DNA from 4 places in the Virgibacillus salinus genome. Region 1 is predicted to be linked to each of the others. Evidence: riboswitches for the same ligand, from Rfam matches in the RefSeq annotation. Region 1 holds a riboswitch; each other region holds the start of a gene.

Region 1 (4,756 bases):
GCAGCAACCTTTGTTAGAAAATCTTTCGGATATCACCTTGGCAATATTGTTGGTTGGTTTTACTTTGTAACCGCAGCAGTTGGGCAAACAATCGTATCATTGACTGGTGCTTTTTACGTCAATAAGGCGTTTGGATTTTCTCCCTTTGTAACAACCCTAATTGCCGTCTTTATTTTGATGATTGCAGGTGTTTCAAATTATTACGGTGTAAATGTCAGTGGTAAAGTCGCATTGATTTTAAGCACTTTGTTACTTGTACTTTTACTATCAGCCGTATCTGTGTCGTTGTCTAATATACAATGGGGGAATTTTACTCCTTTTGTTCCAAATGGATGGTTTTCCGTTGGAAGTGCTATGACGGTTATCTTTTGGTCGTTTTTCGGCTGGGAGGCCATTTGTAATCTGGCTAATAACTTTAAGAAACCGGACAAAGATATTGTCAAGGGGGCCGTTGTTAGTGCAGTTATCATTGGTGTACTATTTTTGGCGTTAAGTCTGGTCACCATTGGAACGGCTACGTATGGCAGTAAGGAAAGCAACCTGTCTCCTATTGGTGTTATAATGGGAGATGCAGTGGGTGCAGGCGCCAAATTTGTCACAGCTATTTTAGCATTCATCATTTGCACAGGAACATCAAATACGTTTGTGGCCAGTCTAACACAATTAGGGTATTCATTAAGCAGGGATGGTGCCTTCCCAAAAGCTCTTTCAAGACTGCATACAACGACTCAAATTCCGAGAAGGATGGTATTGTTTGTAATCTGTTTTTCGGCGGTAGGTGTTTTAGTGGTAAAGGCTTTGTCACTGACGTTCGATGATATTTTGTTTATTCCTACCTCTCTTGGAATTTTAGTCTATATTCTTTCGATGGCAGCAGGGGTGAGATTGTTTAAGAAGAGCACACTGCCATGGTGGGCATCATTAACCGCTTTTATTTTATGCTTACTGGTAATCCCATTTTTCCAATTTTATATTTTTGTTCCGTTAATTGTCGTGGCTTTATATGCGATTTATATGGTTATGAATAAGGGGATTTTTGCCTACAAGGGAGGGTTGAAATCTAATGAAGGATCAAAATGATATTTCCAAGGATACAATGTGGAAGGCAACAGTCTTGTGTGATTCAGCTTATGATGGGATATTCTTTTATGCAGTAAAGACAACAGGTATTTTTTGCCGACCGTCTTGCAAATCAAAAGTACCGAATGTTGGTAACGTGTCCTTCTTTTCCAATGTAGCGGATGCTCAAAAAGCAGGGTACCGACCTTGTAAAAGGTGTCGTCCCGACTTAGAATCAAAGAGTTACGATCCGTTTCAGTCGATTATAGAAGATACAAAGAAGGTCATAAAGAATAATTATTACCAAAAGATGCCCTTAAATGAAGTAGCTTTAAAGGTAGGGGTCAGTCGTTTTCATTTAAACCGAATCTTTAAGAACAGAACTGGCTATACGCCACATATGTATTTGGAAGAAATCAGAATCAAGAAGGCGAAAGAGCTACTTTTAATGACTAAGTTAAACAGCACGGAAATTGGCTATCAAATAGGATATCAAAGCATTTCCAGTTTTTATAATGCGTTTAAACGAAGTACTGGACTTTCGCCAAGCCAATTTCAAGCAAATCATGTGGAAACAGAAGTTTATTAAGGGCTTAAGCTGGATTTGTTATCCTTTCAACAATCGGGCGCAAATCATGAGTAAAGCTGCGTCTGATATTTCTTTAAAGGGTCATTTAATGTAATAAGCAGGAATGCTTTGAATGGAAGCTTTGCTTAGATGGAATCCTTCTTTTGGTGCAGTATCTCCTGACGAGTTTATTCCAATCTCTGAAGAAACGGGACTTATTCTTCCTATTGGGGAATGGGTGCTTAGAGAGGCATGCCGTCAAATCAAAAAATGGGAGAAACAAAAACTTCCAAAAGTAATGGTTTCTGTGAATGTATCGGCAAGGCAGTTCAAGGATAGAAATTTCCCCTTGAAGGTAAGGGGAATTATCAAAGAAGAAAATATTAATCCAAATGATCTCGAAATCGAAATTACAGAAAGTGTTATGTTAGATGTCGAGGGCGCATCACAAATCATACAACGGTTGAAAGAATTGGGCTTAAAAGTTGCAATCGACGATTTTGGGACGGGATATTCATCTTTGAACGTCATGAAAAGTGTCGAAATTGACACCTTAAAGATTGATAAATCTATGATTTACGATGTTTCGGAAAATGATCGCATGCTGTCTATGTTAACTGCTATTATTCGCTTAGGGAAGGACCTTAATACTCAAGTGATCATTGAAGGCGTTGAAACAAAAGAGCAAAGTGAACTACTAAAAGAGTATAGTGTGATTGGACAAGGTTATTTCTATAGCCCTCCACTTTCACCAGAACAAGTGTGGAACAAACAATGGAATAATAGAGTTTCCAAATAACTGTTAAAACATGGTTGAGTAATGAGATTTCACTGTTTCTTCGTTTCATGAAGTTTAGAGATTTAAAACAATAAATTGTATACTTGCACCAAAAGAAAATTTGCAAAATAGATAAAAAGCTTTTTTAGTAGGAGCTGTTCTTGGGTGGGATTTAATGGGTACTTTAGTTCAATAAGTAAATAATTATAATATGGAAATCGCCTAGTTCACAATGAACCAGGCGATTTATTATAAGATAACAAAAGCACGCATTTTCTGCTAATAACGATGTTGACGTATACCTTAACGAATGTGGTGTTAAATCTCCATTTAGCTAACCTTAGCAGTCGATTCATTCTATATTCAACTGCTTTAAAGAAATAACCCGGGTCATTACTTACTTTAGTGAAAACGAAATTCAGATAGGTACAAGTATCACGATATACATAAGAGAAATTCTTATACGTGTAGATTTACGACAAATTAACAGTAAGTTTGAAAAGCAAATAGAAATCCCACTTAGCATGATTTAGAAGCGCTCTTGTTAAGTGGGAAGGAATAGTCTCAGTTTCTGTTTAGAATTTTTTATTATTAATAAGTACTTTTGACTTAATACTTCTAACTTAGAAACCGATAATAATGTAAAACGTCTAGGTATAAACTCCTCTGACAATAGCAAATTCATTGAAAAATGAAGACGCAAAACTACGGACCTAAGGCATTAGCTAAGGCTGCCGAGTTACCGAAAAGGATTGGATAGCTTTTATGAATTTAATCATAGGCATTGATATGATTAGTCCGCCATTCTTTTTGGGGGGCTTTTTTAATTCTCAATTATTAATTTAAAGGGGGGATTTATGACAGTATTATTTAACGTTTGAAGATCTAAAAATAGTTATTTATTAATATTGGAGGGATTGGATGAAGAATTTTAGCCGCTTATTTTTTGCTTTAGTATTCATGATATTGATTTATTTTTCTATTACAACGAACGATGGTCAGGCAATGAGTAATAACCAGTTATCCTTAGATGAGGAGAAATTAGTTGATTGGGTAAAGGTGGATAGTCATGATGCTATATTTGGCATAACATCTAATGGAAATTTACATAAAATTGATTATAGACCTTTAGAGATTTCAAATACAATTTCGATTGGAGAAAATCCTTCAGATATTTATCTTTTTGAGGATACTCTTTATATAGCTTTACCTGAATTATCTATGATAAAAGTTGTGAATCTGTCATCAATGGAAGTAGTTAATACAATTGACACATCTGATAAACCATATAGAGTTGCTGCTAATGGTGAGGAAATTTATTATGCTGTTAATAGTAATTATTCATTATACAATTATAATATAGCCACCGAAGAAGAGACAAAAGTAGTTATTCAAAATGAAAATTACTCATACTTTTCTAGAGCAGAACTTTTTATAGACAATCTGGAAAAAACGTTATACGTTGCTGAGACTGGTTTATCAGGTTCAGACATATATGCTATTTCAACGGAGGATTACTCATTGAAAGATGTAACAACTTTTGATGATGGGTATGGTTTCCCCTATCCTAAAAGGTATTTTGTAGAAGAAAATGAAGAGTTATTTTATGCAGGCCATAAAATGAATAAAAACAATTTAGAAGAAATATTTGGCGTTTATGCTGAAGAATACAATGATATTTCCAATGAATATTCAAAAGTAGCAAACATCGTTACAGTTGATTCTGATTTTGTCTACTCTACTGATACTGTATATGACAAAGATACATTCAGAAAAGTTGGAACTGTCCCTAATTATGTTACGCATATACTGTCGGATGAAAAAGGCCGATTTATGTATAACGCAAATGAAAGTATAATATTTGAAAACGATGAAACCTATTCCGAAGAATTAACAAATCAAACTTTGACAAACAATAAGCTACAGCTCAATCAACAAATTGACGATTGGGTTCTAGAAAAGGATAGTAATCAAATCTATGCTATATCAGCACGTAAAAATGAATTACTGTTTATTGATACGAACACAATGGAAATTAGTGATAGAAAGTTTATAGGATCATTCCCAACTGATATCGATCTTGTAAATGGTAAATTATATATTTCTCTATTTGGCAGTACAAAAGTTGCTATTACTGAACCCAACAGTGATAGTCCAGTAGAGTATATTACAACAAAACAAAATCCATATGAAGTAGAAACTGATGGTAAAAATCTGTATTATACAGTATTGGATCAATGGTTAGATATATACCATATTGATTTATTAACAAGTATGGAAAGAGTACTAGAACCAGATGAAACTACAAATTACAATTATTATGAAACCAGTATTAAATTGGATAAAAATAA
Region 2 (4,756 bases), on a different contig from region 1:
ACTTTCCCTTCCTAGTATCTTCGGTGGTATGGCAAAATTGCGGACTTTGTTCTCATATAAATATTTTTCATCAAAATTTAACGAGTAACTCACCTTGCCAAACAAATGCTTTTCCGCTTGAACTTCACCAATAACCACATCCCACTCCCCGACATTACGGTAAAGCTTTAATGTAGTTGACTGTGTCAGGAAAGAATTAATTTCCGCATGCGCACTATACCTATGGTTAACTTCCACTCCAGAATACCTTGTTTCAACAAGAGTTGTTACAAGCCTGTCAAATTCTGCTTGTTTGCCTGACATATCATAATACATGCCCACAGGAATCATATAAGCTATATAAATCAGAAAAATAAGCAGAATTGTTCTAATAACAGTAAATCCAATTGATAGTCTTGTTCGCCACACCATCCTTCTCGCGCTCTTTTTATCTAAATTAGCTTGGTCTTTCTCTTCCCAACCTTCCAAAACATTATCATCTTTCATCTGAACATTCTCCCTTCAGCAGCTGATCATAATACCGAAACTTTTTCCTCGCACGGAACAGCGTTGTTTTAACCTGACTAAGTGATAGATTCATAGCCGTAGCCACTTCCTGATATGTAAAACCTTGAATTTCACGTATGTAAAGAATGGTACGCATTCGTTCAGGCAAACGACAAAGAACTTCTTCAATATGTTCCTGTTTCGTAAGGTTCTCTAACTGCGCCTCAGGATTTCCGATACTATCTATGTCAGCACGTTCCAGTTGAATTCGTTCCACCATACGCTGTTCTGACTTCGACTTTCTTGTCCAATCGATGTAAAGGTTACGAGCTACCTTAAAAAGCCACGCTTTTGCCTGTGCCATATTTTTCACTTCTAACGAAATCATCGCCCGATAAAACGTCTCCTGCAAAAGCTCTTCAGCAACCTGTTTATTTCGGCTCATCTGCAATAAATAACGGTACAGCGGAAGTTGATATGCCTCAAACAAATCTGTAAATATGGTTTTTTTCAATCAACTCCCGCCCCCTTCTATATAATTAAACGATTGAACAATCCGTTTGTTACATGAAATTTTTATATAATCTGTTGCTTACATCGACTTATCGTTAAAAGGGATTCTTATAAAACCTCATTGTTGCACTTAAGCTGTAAAAAAGTATTTCTGTTTGCAAAATAAAAAACCGCAAGCCATTAGCTTTACGGTCAGCACTTATTTATCCTGTTCTTTTCGCCACTTAGTAAACTCAAGGTACTCTTTAAATTGCTCTTTTGAGACACCCGAATCCATTGCTTCCTGAACAATTTTCAACCACTCGCCATCTAATTGTTCCTCTGTCTCTTTCCATTTATCTTCTAATATTAACTCATTCACTGGGACTCCCAGTACTGAACTAATTTTTTCAATAAACTGGATCGATGGATTAGTTTGAAGGCTTCGTTCAATAGAGCTTAAATAGGATTTGGCTACACCAGCTTTATCTGCGAGTTCAGAAATCGACATCTTTTTTTCTTGACGTAGTTGCTTTATTTTTTCACCGATCAAGTAATACACCTTCTTTCAAAAAAATTATAACACAAAAAGGTGTATGGTTCTATATAAAGCACAAGAATTTTTTTAATTATTTATTCATTTTGTTTAATTCCTGCCAAAAACAACCTAACCTCCTCCAAAGTTAACCCGATAGTTTTCGCCTCTTTCATCAGTTCCAGCCACTCATAATCAATCTCTCTGTTCTTTTTTACATTTATCATCCCTATCGTCCCCCATTTAAATTCCCAGGCAGTCCAGCCGCCATAGCTATAAAGCTTTAGACCCGTGACTTTGCGCCCCCATTTTTCAATAAGTTTGCTATTTTCTGAGGAACCATCATTTTATAATGACTACTATACTATATTTATGGGGGTTTTTGGGTGTCTTGTTTTGTCATAATTCAACTAGTTTTGTAATTTTCCGAAAATATTTTATCGATATAGGTCATTTGAATCATTTCTGCTATTGAAAACTTTTCGATATAGGCTTATATTCAATATAAGTCATCTTTTAATGGAGGCAAAAATGAAGAAGCTCGCTTTAGTACTATTAGCAATAGGTTTTGTTACCATATCAATTGGAGGATACCAATGGCTCGGAACAAAACATGCACAAGAAAATAGTCTTGAAGAAGCTCAAACTATAATCGCAGAACAAAATTATGAAACATCTGACACCGCAAAAACGTCTACTACTATAGTGGAGAACATTTCTCATTCTATTGGAGAAACTGTAGGAATATTACATATACCACAACTTGATGCAGATTTGCCCATTGTAGAAGGAACTGACGAAGATGAACTTGAAAAAGGAGTTGGCCATTATGCAGGTACAGCATTTCCAACGCAAAATGATCAAATTGTCTTATCAGGTCACCGTGACACAGTGTTTCGCAGAATGGGAGAACTAGAACTTGGTGACACATTAACGTTACAATTAGAATATGGTAGCTTTTCCTATGAAATTGTAAACACAGAGATTGTTGATGCAGAAGACCGCTCAATAATTGTTTCAACATCACCAGAAGAAGTATTGACCATGACGACGTGTTATCCATTCTCATTTGTTGGCAACTCACCAGAACGCTACGTCATCACAGCTTTACCAATTATAAAAGAATAATAGACTAAAATGACTTGTTTCGATATAATTTATCTTATATTTGATTATTTTATTTCTGAAACGACAGAGGAGAATAACTTGTGGATTCAAGAATTGAAAAACGAAATGAAAAAAAGAAACGTAAATGGCCATATTGGGTAGGCGGTGTCATTGTCGCTTTACTATTAATTGTTGGTACTTATCTATTCTATATTTACGATAAGGTCGGAGATACCGTTGATGTTATGCATGAACCACTTGCACGGGATGAAAATCCGGATCGCCAAAAAGAACTTAATTCACTTTTTAATAAAAACAACTCCATAAATATTCTATTACTTGGAGTAGACGAACGGGAAAATGATAAAGGCCGTTCAGATACAATGATATTAATGTCATTAAATCCTCAAATAAATTCAATGAAAATGTTGAGTATACCTCGTGATACGTACGTTGATATTCCTGACCGCGGAATGGATAAAATCAATCATGCTTATGCGTTCGGAGGTGTCGGTTTATCCGTACAAACTGTGGAGAATAATTTTGATGTGCCCATACATTTTTATGTGAAAGTTAATATGGAAGGTTTCAAGCAAGGTATTGATGCTTTAGGTGGCGTAACGATTACCAATGACCGTGCATTTTCACAGGGTGGAGTAGACTTCCCTACAGGTGAAATTAACCTGAACGGTGAAGAAGCACTAAAATACATTCGCATGCGTAAAGGTGACCCAAGAGGAGACATCGGGCGTAATGAACGCCAGCGTAGTGTTATTAAAGCCGCTATCGGTGAAGCTGCCAGTTTCTCAAGCATTACGAAAATTACTGACATTCTAGGAATTCTTGGGGGTAATGTAAAAACCGACCTTAACATGGATCAAATGCAAACACTGTTTTCAGATTATCGTCAAACACGAAACAACATCGATACTATGGAGATAAGTGGCAGTGGTCAAATGATTGAAAATATTTGGTACTATATTGTTCCCGATGAGGAAATGAACCGTGTTCAAACTGAAATACAAGAGCACATGAAAGCGAAGTAAGTCATCCAATGATGGCTTTTTGCTTTTATATACATGTTTTTGTATATGGAAAGTGGTATGATTAATTTAGAGTTTATAGAAGATTGAGGGGGTCATTATGAAAAAAATAATCGCTTTAATTCCTATTGTATTGTTAGTTCTTGTTGCTGCGTGTTCTAATGATGAGGTAACACCACAAGATCGCTTTGATCAATATGTGAAACATTGGAATGAGCAGGAATTTAACGAGATGTACAATATGAGTACTACTACTTCAACTGAAAAATATGCGAAAGAAGACTATGTTGAACGATATAAAAATATTTATGAAGATTTAAACATTGATAATCTAAACATTACGTATGACAAATTATCTGAAGAAAAAATGGAAACAGCAATGGAAAAAGGAACAGCTCAATTTCCTTTCACAGTCGAAATGGAAACCATTGCAGGCCCTATTACATTTGATTATAAAGCAACACTTATTGTAGAAGGAGAAGAAGAAAATGCTAATTGGTTTGTAAAATGGGACCCAGGCTTTATCTTCCCAGCAATAAAAGATGGTGGTGAAATTGGTCTATCCAATATAAAACCTGAACGGGGTGAAATACTCGATCGGAATCAATTGCCACTAGCCTTAAATGATACCGTTCATAACGTCGGCATCGTTCCAGGAAAATTAGGTTCTAATCCTGAAAAAGCAAAACAGAAGATCTCTGACTTATTGGGAATGTCTATTGAATCGATAAATAAAAACCTAGATGCTGGGTGGGTGGAACCAGATTTATTTGTTCCACTTAAAAAAGTACCTAAATCAGCAGAACAAACGCTTAATCAGTTATGGGAAGTTAGTGGCGTAACCGAGCGTAAAGTAACCGGCCGTGTTTATCCGTATGGTGAATCATTAGGCCACCTTGTCGGGTTCACAGGTCCCGTAACTGCGGAAGAGTTGGAGGAAATGGACTCTGGTGCCTACAGTGCTAACGACATCATTGGTAAACGCGGTCTTGAGTTACTATATGAAGACAAACTTCGTGGCGAAGCAGGCGTTGAAATAACTGTATCGAAAGAAAATGAAGAAGATACTATCCTGGCTGAGAAACCAGTTAAA
Region 3 (4,756 bases), on a different contig from region 1:
AACTAACTGGAACAGCCTTCTAACTACTAAACCGATCACTTTATCACTCCTCCATTCAATATATATTTAAAGTTGTCAAACTTTTTATTAAATTACTAAAATAGTACATAATTATGAATTGAAAGTCAATAGAATTTCAGACAAAAAGTATAATAAAATGGTGTAACCGATTCCATTAATGACAAATAAATGGTAAAAAAGTTTCATTTTGTATAAAATCAAGCATATTAACTTAGCTAAAAAGTTTTGTTAAAATGTCTATTTTCTGATATTATAAAAAAAGAAATCAAAAAATAGTAATTTTTAGGGGAAGTTAACTATGAAATATGATGATATAGATCGGAAAATTATAGAAGAATTAATTGTCGATGGAAGGTTATCGTATGTAGAGTTAGCTGAGAAGGTAGGTTTCTCACGTGTAGCTGTTAAAGATAGAATTAAGAACCTGAAGGATACTGGAGTAATCGAGAATTTTACTGTTACCATTAACTCAGAAAAGTTCGGGAAAAATGTTTCCGCTTTTTTTGAAGTAGATGTGGAACCAAAGCAGTTACAGAAAGTAGCGCAAAACCTTGCAGATAACCCCAATGTCGCTAGTGTATATCAAATGACTGGTCCCAGCACACTGCATATGCATGTACTTGTGGAGGACTTCAAAATGCTAGAAGTTTTTATTAACAACGAACTATATGCTGTTGAGGGCATAACAAGGGTAGAAAGTTCTATACTATTAAAAAGATTTAAAAGTCGGATAGGATATAAGCTGTAGATTATTAATAAAGCTTGCAAGGGAAACAATCCCCTGCAAGCTTTTAATTATATTGCTAGTAAATTCCTACCTGATCAAATCCACTAGCAACCTCTTCTGCTTCTATACTATCTTCACCATAAATATCTACCGCTGACTGTACGATAGCTGCTCGTGCAACACTAAAATCTGAATCCGGTGTTAAGTAAGTAGTTAATGCACGATAGTAAATATGCCCAAGTTTATCCTTGCCAATTTGCTGACCTATTAGGTATGCAGCATGGTTGGTAATGGACGAGTTAACATGAACACCACCATTATCTACCCAAATTGGCATATGATAGAATTCATCCATATGTTCAGGGTACATTCCGTCACCATATGGGGCTCTAGCGTCAGACACTGCAAATTGGTCTGGATTACTTAAGCTGCGTAATGCAACCCTTCCCTCTTCAATGGAGGCTGGCGCCATAATGTCTTCACCCAATTCCCAATCATCTTCATCGATAAGGGCTCCAAACACATCAGCGAATGACTCATTCAATGCACCTGATTTATTCCGGTAACGTAAATTTGCCGAGTGACTGATCACACCGTGAGTCATCTCATGAGCAGCGACATCAAGACCTGCCGATAGTGGTACCATAAACTCGCCATCCCCGTCACCATAAGTCATCTGACGTCCATTCCAAAAAGCATTATTATAATTGTTGCCAAAGTGAACGTAAGAAACGATAGCCATTCCATTACCGTCAAGGGAGTTACGATCATGTTCATTAAGGTAATAATCATATACAGTTTCTGAATTATAGTGTGCATCTACTGCCGGGTGTTGGTACTCATCCATCCAGGCTTCACTCTTGTTTTCGAAAATATTTCCAGTGTTATAATCATATGTGTAAATACCTTCTAGACTATTATGTGATTCATCATATAACTTAAATGTGGTGCTTTCATCAGGTTGTATTTCCATCGTTGTGTGAAGCTGTCGCTTTGCACCGTGCACCCCTTCGCCTACACCTTTGTGTGCCTTCTTTTCGATTTCATCGGCATGCAATAACGCATTATACTTATCAATGACATCTCCCGATTTGGCATCAACAAATACAAACCAGTTGCCAGGTTTGTCACCAAGGAAATTAACATTAATTTTATAGGCTAGATTACTTTCTCCTTCGAATGAATAAACAACGAGGTCAGAGGTAGGTTTATACGCAAGTTTTTCTGGAGCATTCACTGATGACTTAGCTTGGTGTATAGCTTCGCTGATGTCAACGGAAGGATTGGTGTTAATAACATTACCTTCAACTACTTTATTATGGTTGCCATTTACTGCAACAACCTCATTTTTCTTGTTAAAGTGAACAATTATTTCTGTACCTTCTACAGGCACTCCATTTTTCGTTTGATCAAAGCGAATGTGTGTCATTCCAAGATCATCTTTTTGAACATCTTTAACCTTTAGATTTTCCTCTGGATTCTTAATCCCAAACCTTTTTTCATTTTGCTTCAGGAAATTAACCGCATTTGAGGCATTGCTGTCTTTAAACTTTTTTGCGACTTTTCCCTTAACAAATATAGGGACATTCGCATTTGCATTCCACTTCTTCTCTTCTTGCACACTGCTAAAACTAGAGTCTTGCGGTTTAGCTAACACGTCACTCACTGTGACCGAGCCAATTAATAGCGCTGAAGACAGAACAACAGGAACAATATACTTTTTCTTCAATATTATACCTCCTATTTAATTTGATAGTTTTATTATAGATTAGTAGACCGATAATTTCATGATTAATTAGAATTGTTTTAATTTTATGATAAATGGTTATGTTTACCTAATATGGTTATTGATTAGGGTAATAGAGACTATCTTTTAACTTCATAGAAGTAATAGCAATTTAATCAAAAAAAGCACCATTCAGGCGCTTTTTTTGTCTTTCACTATGTAGTTCATTGCTGCTTCTTCATGATAATTAATTTTCTGTTCAAGCTCATGTTTGAATCTCTCATCAAGACAATCGGAAACAACAGTTGATAATTCCCTCAGTCTTAATTGATGCCAAAAAAACCTACCACGATAGTAAAATTTCTTCAAACATATTCCTGCTTGCAATGCCATAAATCGACGGAGGTCGTATTCGATATCTGGCAAGCATTGTCATCCGACTTTAGCCCCTGTAGTTTTGCGTCATCGCTTTTCAACGATTTTGCCCTTTCGTACAATTTATGTTGTTAGTTGTATTACCGTGTATATAGTCACGGTTTTTAATGATTCTTTATGCCTGTTTATAAAAGCTAATTTCTTTGCGGAGCAAAATAATTCAGGTAAACTGTACGCTAAACTGATATAATTTCTTTACAAGACTCGCTTAAAAAGGAGATAAAAGCATTGATTAATGTTTACACAGATGGGGCATCAAATGGCAACCCGGGAATTAGTGGTGCTGGTGTTTATATAAAAGCAAACGGAAAAATATACGAATATTCATTTCCATTAGGAGAAATGTCTAACCATGAAGCAGAATTTCATGCTGTGTTAAAAGCATTGGAAATTTGCCTGGAAAATTTTCCAGATGAAATACTGTCATTTCGGTCGGATTCAAAGCTAGTAGTAGATACAATTGAAAAAGATTTCACGAAAAATCAAACCTTTCTCCCCTTACTTGAGAAAATTAGAGATAATTCAAGCAGCTTTCCATACTTTTTTATCAAGTGGATACCTGATAAAAATAACTACGCAGATAAATTGGCGAGAAAAGCTATTCAACGGGACGGAGGGTCAGGTTCCTCGTCCCATTAATGCCAATCCCGAGGTCGCCCCTCGCCCCATTAGAAAACTTGGCTTATCGCCAAGCTTTAATATAGATAAGCCTTAGTTGCAATTATGCAGTAAGAAAGTATCTACACTTTCTTACTTGTCAAAAAAGCTGAAATTCCTCCTAAATGGAATTTCGGCTTTTTACATTCATACCCAGAACCCTGGTCCGTTACGCTGGATTCAGTATCCTTTTCAGAAACTGCTTCGTCCGCTCTTCTTTTGGTTCCTTAAGCACTTGACTTGGAGGACCTTGTTCGACGATATAACCTTCATCCATAAACAGGACTTCATCGGATACCTGTTCGGCAAATTGTAATTCGTGGGTTACGACAACCATTGTCCAATTTTCTTTTACCAGGTCTTTGATGACGGATAATACTTCTCCGATTAACTCTGGGTCTAATGCAGAAGTAGGTTCATCAAATAACATCAGTTCAGGTTTAATTGCCAATGCTCGTGCAATACCAACCCGTTGCTGCTGACCGCCGGATAACTGATTTGGGTAAAGATTTGCTTTATCCTTTAACCCTACTTTTGTAAGCAACTCTATTGCCCTGTTTTGCTCCTCTTCCTTCTTACCTCTTTGCACAATAATGGGACCCTCTGTCACATTCTCCAGTGCAGTTTTATGTGGAAAAAGATTATAGGATTGGAACACCATCCCGGACTTTCTTCTCAATTTCAATACATCCCGTTTATGGATTTTGTTGGAAAAATCCAGATTAAAAGAATCATGAAATGAAAAGGTTCCTTCATTTGGCTGTTCCAATGCATTCAGGCAGCGAAGTAGTGTTGTTTTCCCTGAACCTGAAGGACCTATAATTGATAATACTTTTCCTTTTTCGATTGTTAAATTTATGTCTTTCAATACTTCCAACTCTCCAAATGATTTGGTCAAGCCATTCACAGTTAAATACACAGATAATTCACCTTCCTAGGAAGAAATATGACGCTCCAGTCGGGTTTCGATTGCCTGCTGAACAAGTGACAACAGAAAGCAAACAACCCAATATAAAAATGCCGCTTCAATATATATAAGCATGAAATCGTATGTTACAGCCGCAATCTCTTGTGCCTTCCTGAACAACTCCGTGACAAGAATTAACGAAGCAAGCGACGTATCCTTCACCAGACTGATAAACGTATTGGATAACGGTGGCACGGATACCCTTGTCGCTTGAGGAAGAATT
Region 4 (4,756 bases), on a different contig from region 1:
GTAAGTGGTGCTGTTCCCTTATAATTGTATGGTCCTGGGCTAGAAGCGACGTATCTGATATTTTCCCATTTAGCGGGATATTGTCTATTCAAGTCTACTCCCCTTGAATTGGCCTTCCACGCAGTAAAGTTTGTACTTCCATTATTCAATCTAATTAATTGAGATCTATTATTGAAACCATCCGCCCCAAATTGATTCAAGGTCACTCCGTCGGGATTTACCATAGGTACATAGTAGATTGTCACTTGATTCAGCAATTTGCGAACATTATAGCCATCAATTTTTGTCCCGTTCACAAAAGCTCTACTATACTCATCAATTTGATGCATAACCAAATTTGTTGTAATCCATTCACGAGCATGGTGGGATGAATTGATTGTAATCTTTTTATCCCCATTCCCTACTTTCACTAATGGTATATCCCGTCCTTCGACTGATTTACCGATGACATTAGTACGAATGATTCCTGGATAGGCGTTCTTTAGCTTGGTAATGTCACTAACCATTTGATTGTAGGAATAGACAGTCTTAGGATTGACAATCGGTCCAATATCATCCATCTCATCTACCACATCATTCTTATGAATATAACCAGTATGTTTTTTTCCATCTATAAAAATGATTGCTTCATACCAATTTGATGTAAAGGATTTGAAAATCAATTTCGAACCAAAGCTATATCCCTTCAGTTTCTTTGATTTTCTTGAAGTCTTATTGTAAACAAATGTCTTATCTCTTACTGCTATCCCATCTAAGGTATTCCGACTAGCATTTTCATCTAATACGTCGTTTTTGTGAATGTAACCAGCTTGTGCTTCTCCATTCACATATATCAAGGCTTTATACCAATCTTCCATAAAAGTTTTATAGTATAATAGTTTTCCTTCATTATAAGATTTTAATACGTCCCGCTTCTTACTAGGAGCTGAATAAACGTTTATTTTGGAATGGTATGCATAACCTCTCATACTCTCATGATTATCTACAGGCATCTCAACATCTTTTTGGTGAATATAACCGATATGCTTTTCTCCATTTTTATAAATTAATGCTTCATACCAATTATTCAAGAATGTTTTATAGTACAATAAGCTACCTTCTTGATAAGATTTCAATGACTTACTAGTCCTGCTTGGACTTGAATGAATTAGCGTTTTGTTTAATGCATAACCTGATAAATTCTCTTGATTTTTCACAGGCTCTTCAATATCACCTTTATGGATATAACCGGTATATTTTACCCCGTTTTTATATATAATTGCTTCATACCATTTACTTAAAAATGTTTTATAGTAAAGCAAACTTCCTTCATCGTAGGATTTCAACGAGCTACTATTTTTACTAGGGTTAGAATGCACATGAGTTTTCTTTACAGCGTATCCTGATGAGCTTTTTTGGTTCTTAACAGGTGACTCCACATCATTGACATGAATGTACCCCGTGCGTTTATCCCCATTCACATAAACCAGTGCTTCATACCAATCTTCTAAATACGTTTTATAATATAGTATTTGTCCAGCCTCATACGACTTCAAGGATGAACTATCTCTACTAGGTCGCTTATATACATTAGTAGTAGAGTTTATCGAGACACCTTTTAGACTTTTTTGGTCTCCAACAGGTTCCTCCACATCAGAAGCGGATATATAACCTGTTTTTGCTTCTCCATTTATATATACTAAAGCTTCGTACCATCCATCAATGAACGTTTTATAATATAATGTTTTACCTTGCGGATAGTTTTTTATTATTTTTGAATTTTTATTTGCATTAGAATATATGTATGTTTTATTTTTTTGCGCAACACCTGATAAAGAGACAGGATTATTGGTAGGCTCTTGTACATCATTCAAATGAATGTATCCTATTCTAGCCTCACCATTTACATATACTAATGCCTCATACCAATTACTCAGAAATGTCTTATAATATAATATGTCACCTTTTGGATAACTTTTTAGTATTTCACTATTCTTGCTTGCAAAGGAATAGATATTAGTCTGACTGTTTGAAGCTATTCCTGACAAACTTTGCTGGTTCTGAACAGGTTCTTCCACATCATCATGAGATATGTAGCCTGTATGCGGTTGACCATCCACGTACACAATAGCTTTATACCAACCACTAATAAAAGCTTGATAATATAAAAGTTTTCCTTTTGGATAACTCTTCAGCGACACAGAGTCCTTAGAAGCTTTGGAGTAAACATGCGTTTTATCATTTAAAGCAATTCCAGAGAAAGAGCTTGGATTGTTCAGTGGCTCTTCTACTTCTTCTGCGATTATGTAACCTGTTGTTTCTTTCCCATCAGCATTTAATGTTATCTCGTACCAACCATTAGTGAATGTTTGATAAGATACTAATGTACCTTTTTCAATAGATTTCATTACAATAGAATTCTCAACTGGCTTTTGATAAACGTTCATGACATCAGGAATTACTACACCCTGAAGATCTTGTGTTTCGGGTTCGATCAATGTAACGTCATCTTTATGTACATATCCTTTCTTTGTTTCCTCGCCAATAATTACTTCTACATTTAACCAATTACCGTCATTTTCATCTTTCTGGTAATTGATAATAGTACCCAGTTCATATTCTATTAATACTTCTGATTCAACATCTTTATCGACATATACTTGAAGAGTTCCATCCATAGACACTGCTCTAGATGCTTCCACCTCTTCAGCAGATGTAAAGATAGGTTGACTCACCAATCCCATTAATACAATAAAAAATATAATATTTATTAATAGTTTATACCTCAAAAAACACCCCTCCATAATAATAGTTAGTCTTTATTATATCAGTTCAAAATTAATAAAAAAGGTTCAAAGTAAAGTATTAGTAAAGAATAATATAAAAATTTCATTTATATATTTTATAGTTTGTACCTTTGGGTTTTTCGCACACAACGCAAAAAAACCACTTACATGATGTAAGTGGATATTTCTATTTACCCCTTGATACCACAAGACTTAAGTTGGATGGAGCATAGCGGGCTCGAACCGCTGACCCTCGCGCTGCCAGCACGATGCTCTCCCAGCTGAGCTAATGCCCCGTTGAGTCAGACTTTATTATAAGCATTTTCTTTATTTTTTTCAAGGTATCAGATGATTTTAGAGTATCAGAAGGCGCAATCATACTGGCCACAACACATGTTAAATTTTTCGAAATATTTTTTCTTCCCTTTTGATATTCAACTTTCCGGAATTTTGAACGATATAGTTAGTATGAAACTTCTAATAAAAATAAGGGTTGATTGATGAGAAAAAAGTTGAATAACCTGCGATAACGGCAAACTTATTGAAAGGTAAGGACGCAGAGCCACGGGTCTAAGGTTTTATGACTATGATCGCCGGGTTACCGAAAAAGGATGAAAAGATTAGTAGTTAAGCTAATTAAAGTCTATCATTTTTGGTAGGCTATTTTTAATTATAGGAAAATCGGGAATTCTCAGTTATTCCCTATCTTCAAGGAGGTACATAATGATGGATAAGACATCAATTATTGGCATTTTTATCGGATTTTTAGCTATTGGGATAGGTATGACACTTAAAGGTGTTAATCCCGCAGCGTTAGTTAATCCTGCTGCTTTTATTATTATATTTTTCGGAACAGCTGCGTCTGTGTGTATTGCTTTTCCAATGGAAACGATTAAAAAGGTACCGAGACTATTTATAATACTATTTAAGGAAGATAAGCAGAACGATGTAAAACAAACTGTTGATAGATTTACTGAATGGGCAGAGCTTACTCGGAAAGAAGGAATACTATCGCTTGAGTCTAAAATAGAACAGGTGGATGACAGTTTTTTGTCGTCAGGCATCCAGTTGGCTGTTGATGGGCAATCAACGGAGTTTATTAGAGAGCTTATGTTAGAAAAAATTGACGCTATGGAAGAGAGGCATCAGAAAGGTGTTTCCGTCTTTTCACAGGCTGGTACATACGCTCCAACGCTTGGTGTGTTGGGGGCGGTTGTCGGTTTAATCGCTGCTTTAGGTGATATGAATGACATGGAGGCTTTAGGACATGCTATCTCTTCGGCTTTTATCGCAACTCTGTTTGGTATATTTTCTGGTTATGTATTGTGGCACCCTTTTGCAAACAAACTTAAAGAGAAATCAAAAAAAGAGGTGCTGATGAAACAAATCATAATTGAAGGTGTCTTATCCATAACAAATGGTGAATCCCCACAGCTGATTCGGGATAAATTAAGTTCATATTTATCTCCAAAAGAGTTATCGAAGTTAGACCAGGAGGGATCAGATGCGCAGAAAGAAAAAGAATGATGAAACTCATATGAGTGAATCCTGGTTGCTTCCTTATGCGGATTTATTAACGCTGCTCCTGGCATTATTCATAGTTTTATTTGCGATGAGTGAGCTAGATGCAAAAAAATATGAGGAGCTCTCTCGCGTGTTTAATAGTGAGTTTTCCGGGGGCGATGGGATACTAGAAGAAAGTAATAGCACAGTAGAGATGCCTCAGGATGTGGAAGAGGATGAAGAGGAGACTGAAAAACCTGAGGAAGAGGAAAAAGAAGAAAAGTTAAGTGACAGTGAACAAGAGTTAAATAGATTGGAATTGCTGCAGAAGAGAATAAATGAATATATAACTGAAAACAATCTTGCCGAAAAGTTAGGAACAAAGTTAACTGGAGAAGGATTATTAGTTACTATTATCAATGATGTAACATTTGATTCTGGAAGCGCGGTGGTGAGGGGAGAAGGCAGGAAAATTGCAAGTGCTATAT

What was found. A riboswitch is a leader RNA that binds a small molecule or an ion and turns the genes downstream of it on or off. The one in region 1 is predicted to bind cyclic di-GMP.
Region 2: it holds a riboswitch for cyclic di-GMP, as region 1 does, so the genes downstream of both, BLS02_RS05550 (anti-repressor SinI family protein) here and BLS02_RS09600 (YncE family protein) in region 1, are expected to answer to the same signal.
Region 3: it holds a riboswitch for cyclic di-GMP, as region 1 does, so the genes downstream of both, BLS02_RS18730 (hypothetical protein) here and BLS02_RS09600 (YncE family protein) in region 1, are expected to answer to the same signal.
Region 4: it holds a riboswitch for cyclic di-GMP, as region 1 does, so the genes downstream of both, motA (flagellar motor stator protein MotA) here and BLS02_RS09600 (YncE family protein) in region 1, are expected to answer to the same signal.

The regions. Positions count from the first base shown of each region.
Region 1 is NZ_FNKD01000002.1:550,627-555,382, reverse strand. Features, by position in the region: gene BLS02_RS09615 (APC family permease) at 1-1,080, shown strand, start outside; gene BLS02_RS09610 (bifunctional transcriptional activator/DNA repair enzyme AdaA) at 1,064-1,648, shown strand; gene BLS02_RS09605 (EAL domain-containing protein) at 1,761-2,426, shown strand; cyclic di-GMP riboswitch class I at 3,070-3,152, shown strand; gene BLS02_RS09600 (YncE family protein) at 3,327-4,756, shown strand, end outside.
Region 2 is NZ_FNKD01000001.1:1,186,145-1,190,900, reverse strand. Features, by position in the region: gene BLS02_RS05565 (anti sigma factor C-terminal domain-containing protein) at 1-486, opposite strand, end outside; gene BLS02_RS05560 (RNA polymerase sigma factor) at 476-1,000, opposite strand; gene BLS02_RS05555 (helix-turn-helix domain-containing protein) at 1,199-1,531, opposite strand; gene BLS02_RS05550 (anti-repressor SinI family protein) at 1,612-1,740, opposite strand; cyclic di-GMP riboswitch class I at 1,765-1,849, opposite strand; gene BLS02_RS05545 (class D sortase) at 2,045-2,641, shown strand; gene BLS02_RS05540 (LCP family glycopolymer transferase) at 2,722-3,666, shown strand; gene BLS02_RS05535 (penicillin-binding transpeptidase domain-containing protein) at 3,764-4,756, shown strand, end outside.
Region 3 is NZ_FNKD01000001.1:821,507-826,262, reverse strand. Features, by position in the region: gene BLS02_RS03970 (ABC transporter permease) at 1-39, opposite strand, end outside; gene BLS02_RS03965 (Lrp/AsnC family transcriptional regulator) at 320-769, shown strand; gene BLS02_RS03960 (M4 family metallopeptidase) at 825-2,477, opposite strand; gene BLS02_RS18730 (hypothetical protein) at 2,667-2,900, opposite strand; cyclic di-GMP riboswitch class I at 2,886-2,970, opposite strand; gene BLS02_RS03955 (ribonuclease HI family protein) at 3,138-3,548, shown strand; gene BLS02_RS03950 (amino acid ABC transporter ATP-binding protein) at 3,736-4,485, opposite strand; gene BLS02_RS03945 (amino acid ABC transporter permease) at 4,501-4,756, opposite strand, start outside.
Region 4 is NZ_FNKD01000001.1:928,336-933,091, forward strand. Features, by position in the region: gene BLS02_RS04390 (M14 family metallocarboxypeptidase) at 1-2,768, opposite strand, end outside; tRNA gene BLS02_RS04395 (tRNA-Ala) at 2,989-3,061, opposite strand; cyclic di-GMP riboswitch class I at 3,287-3,371, shown strand; gene motA (flagellar motor stator protein MotA) at 3,492-4,292, shown strand; gene motB (flagellar motor protein MotB) at 4,270-4,756, shown strand, end outside.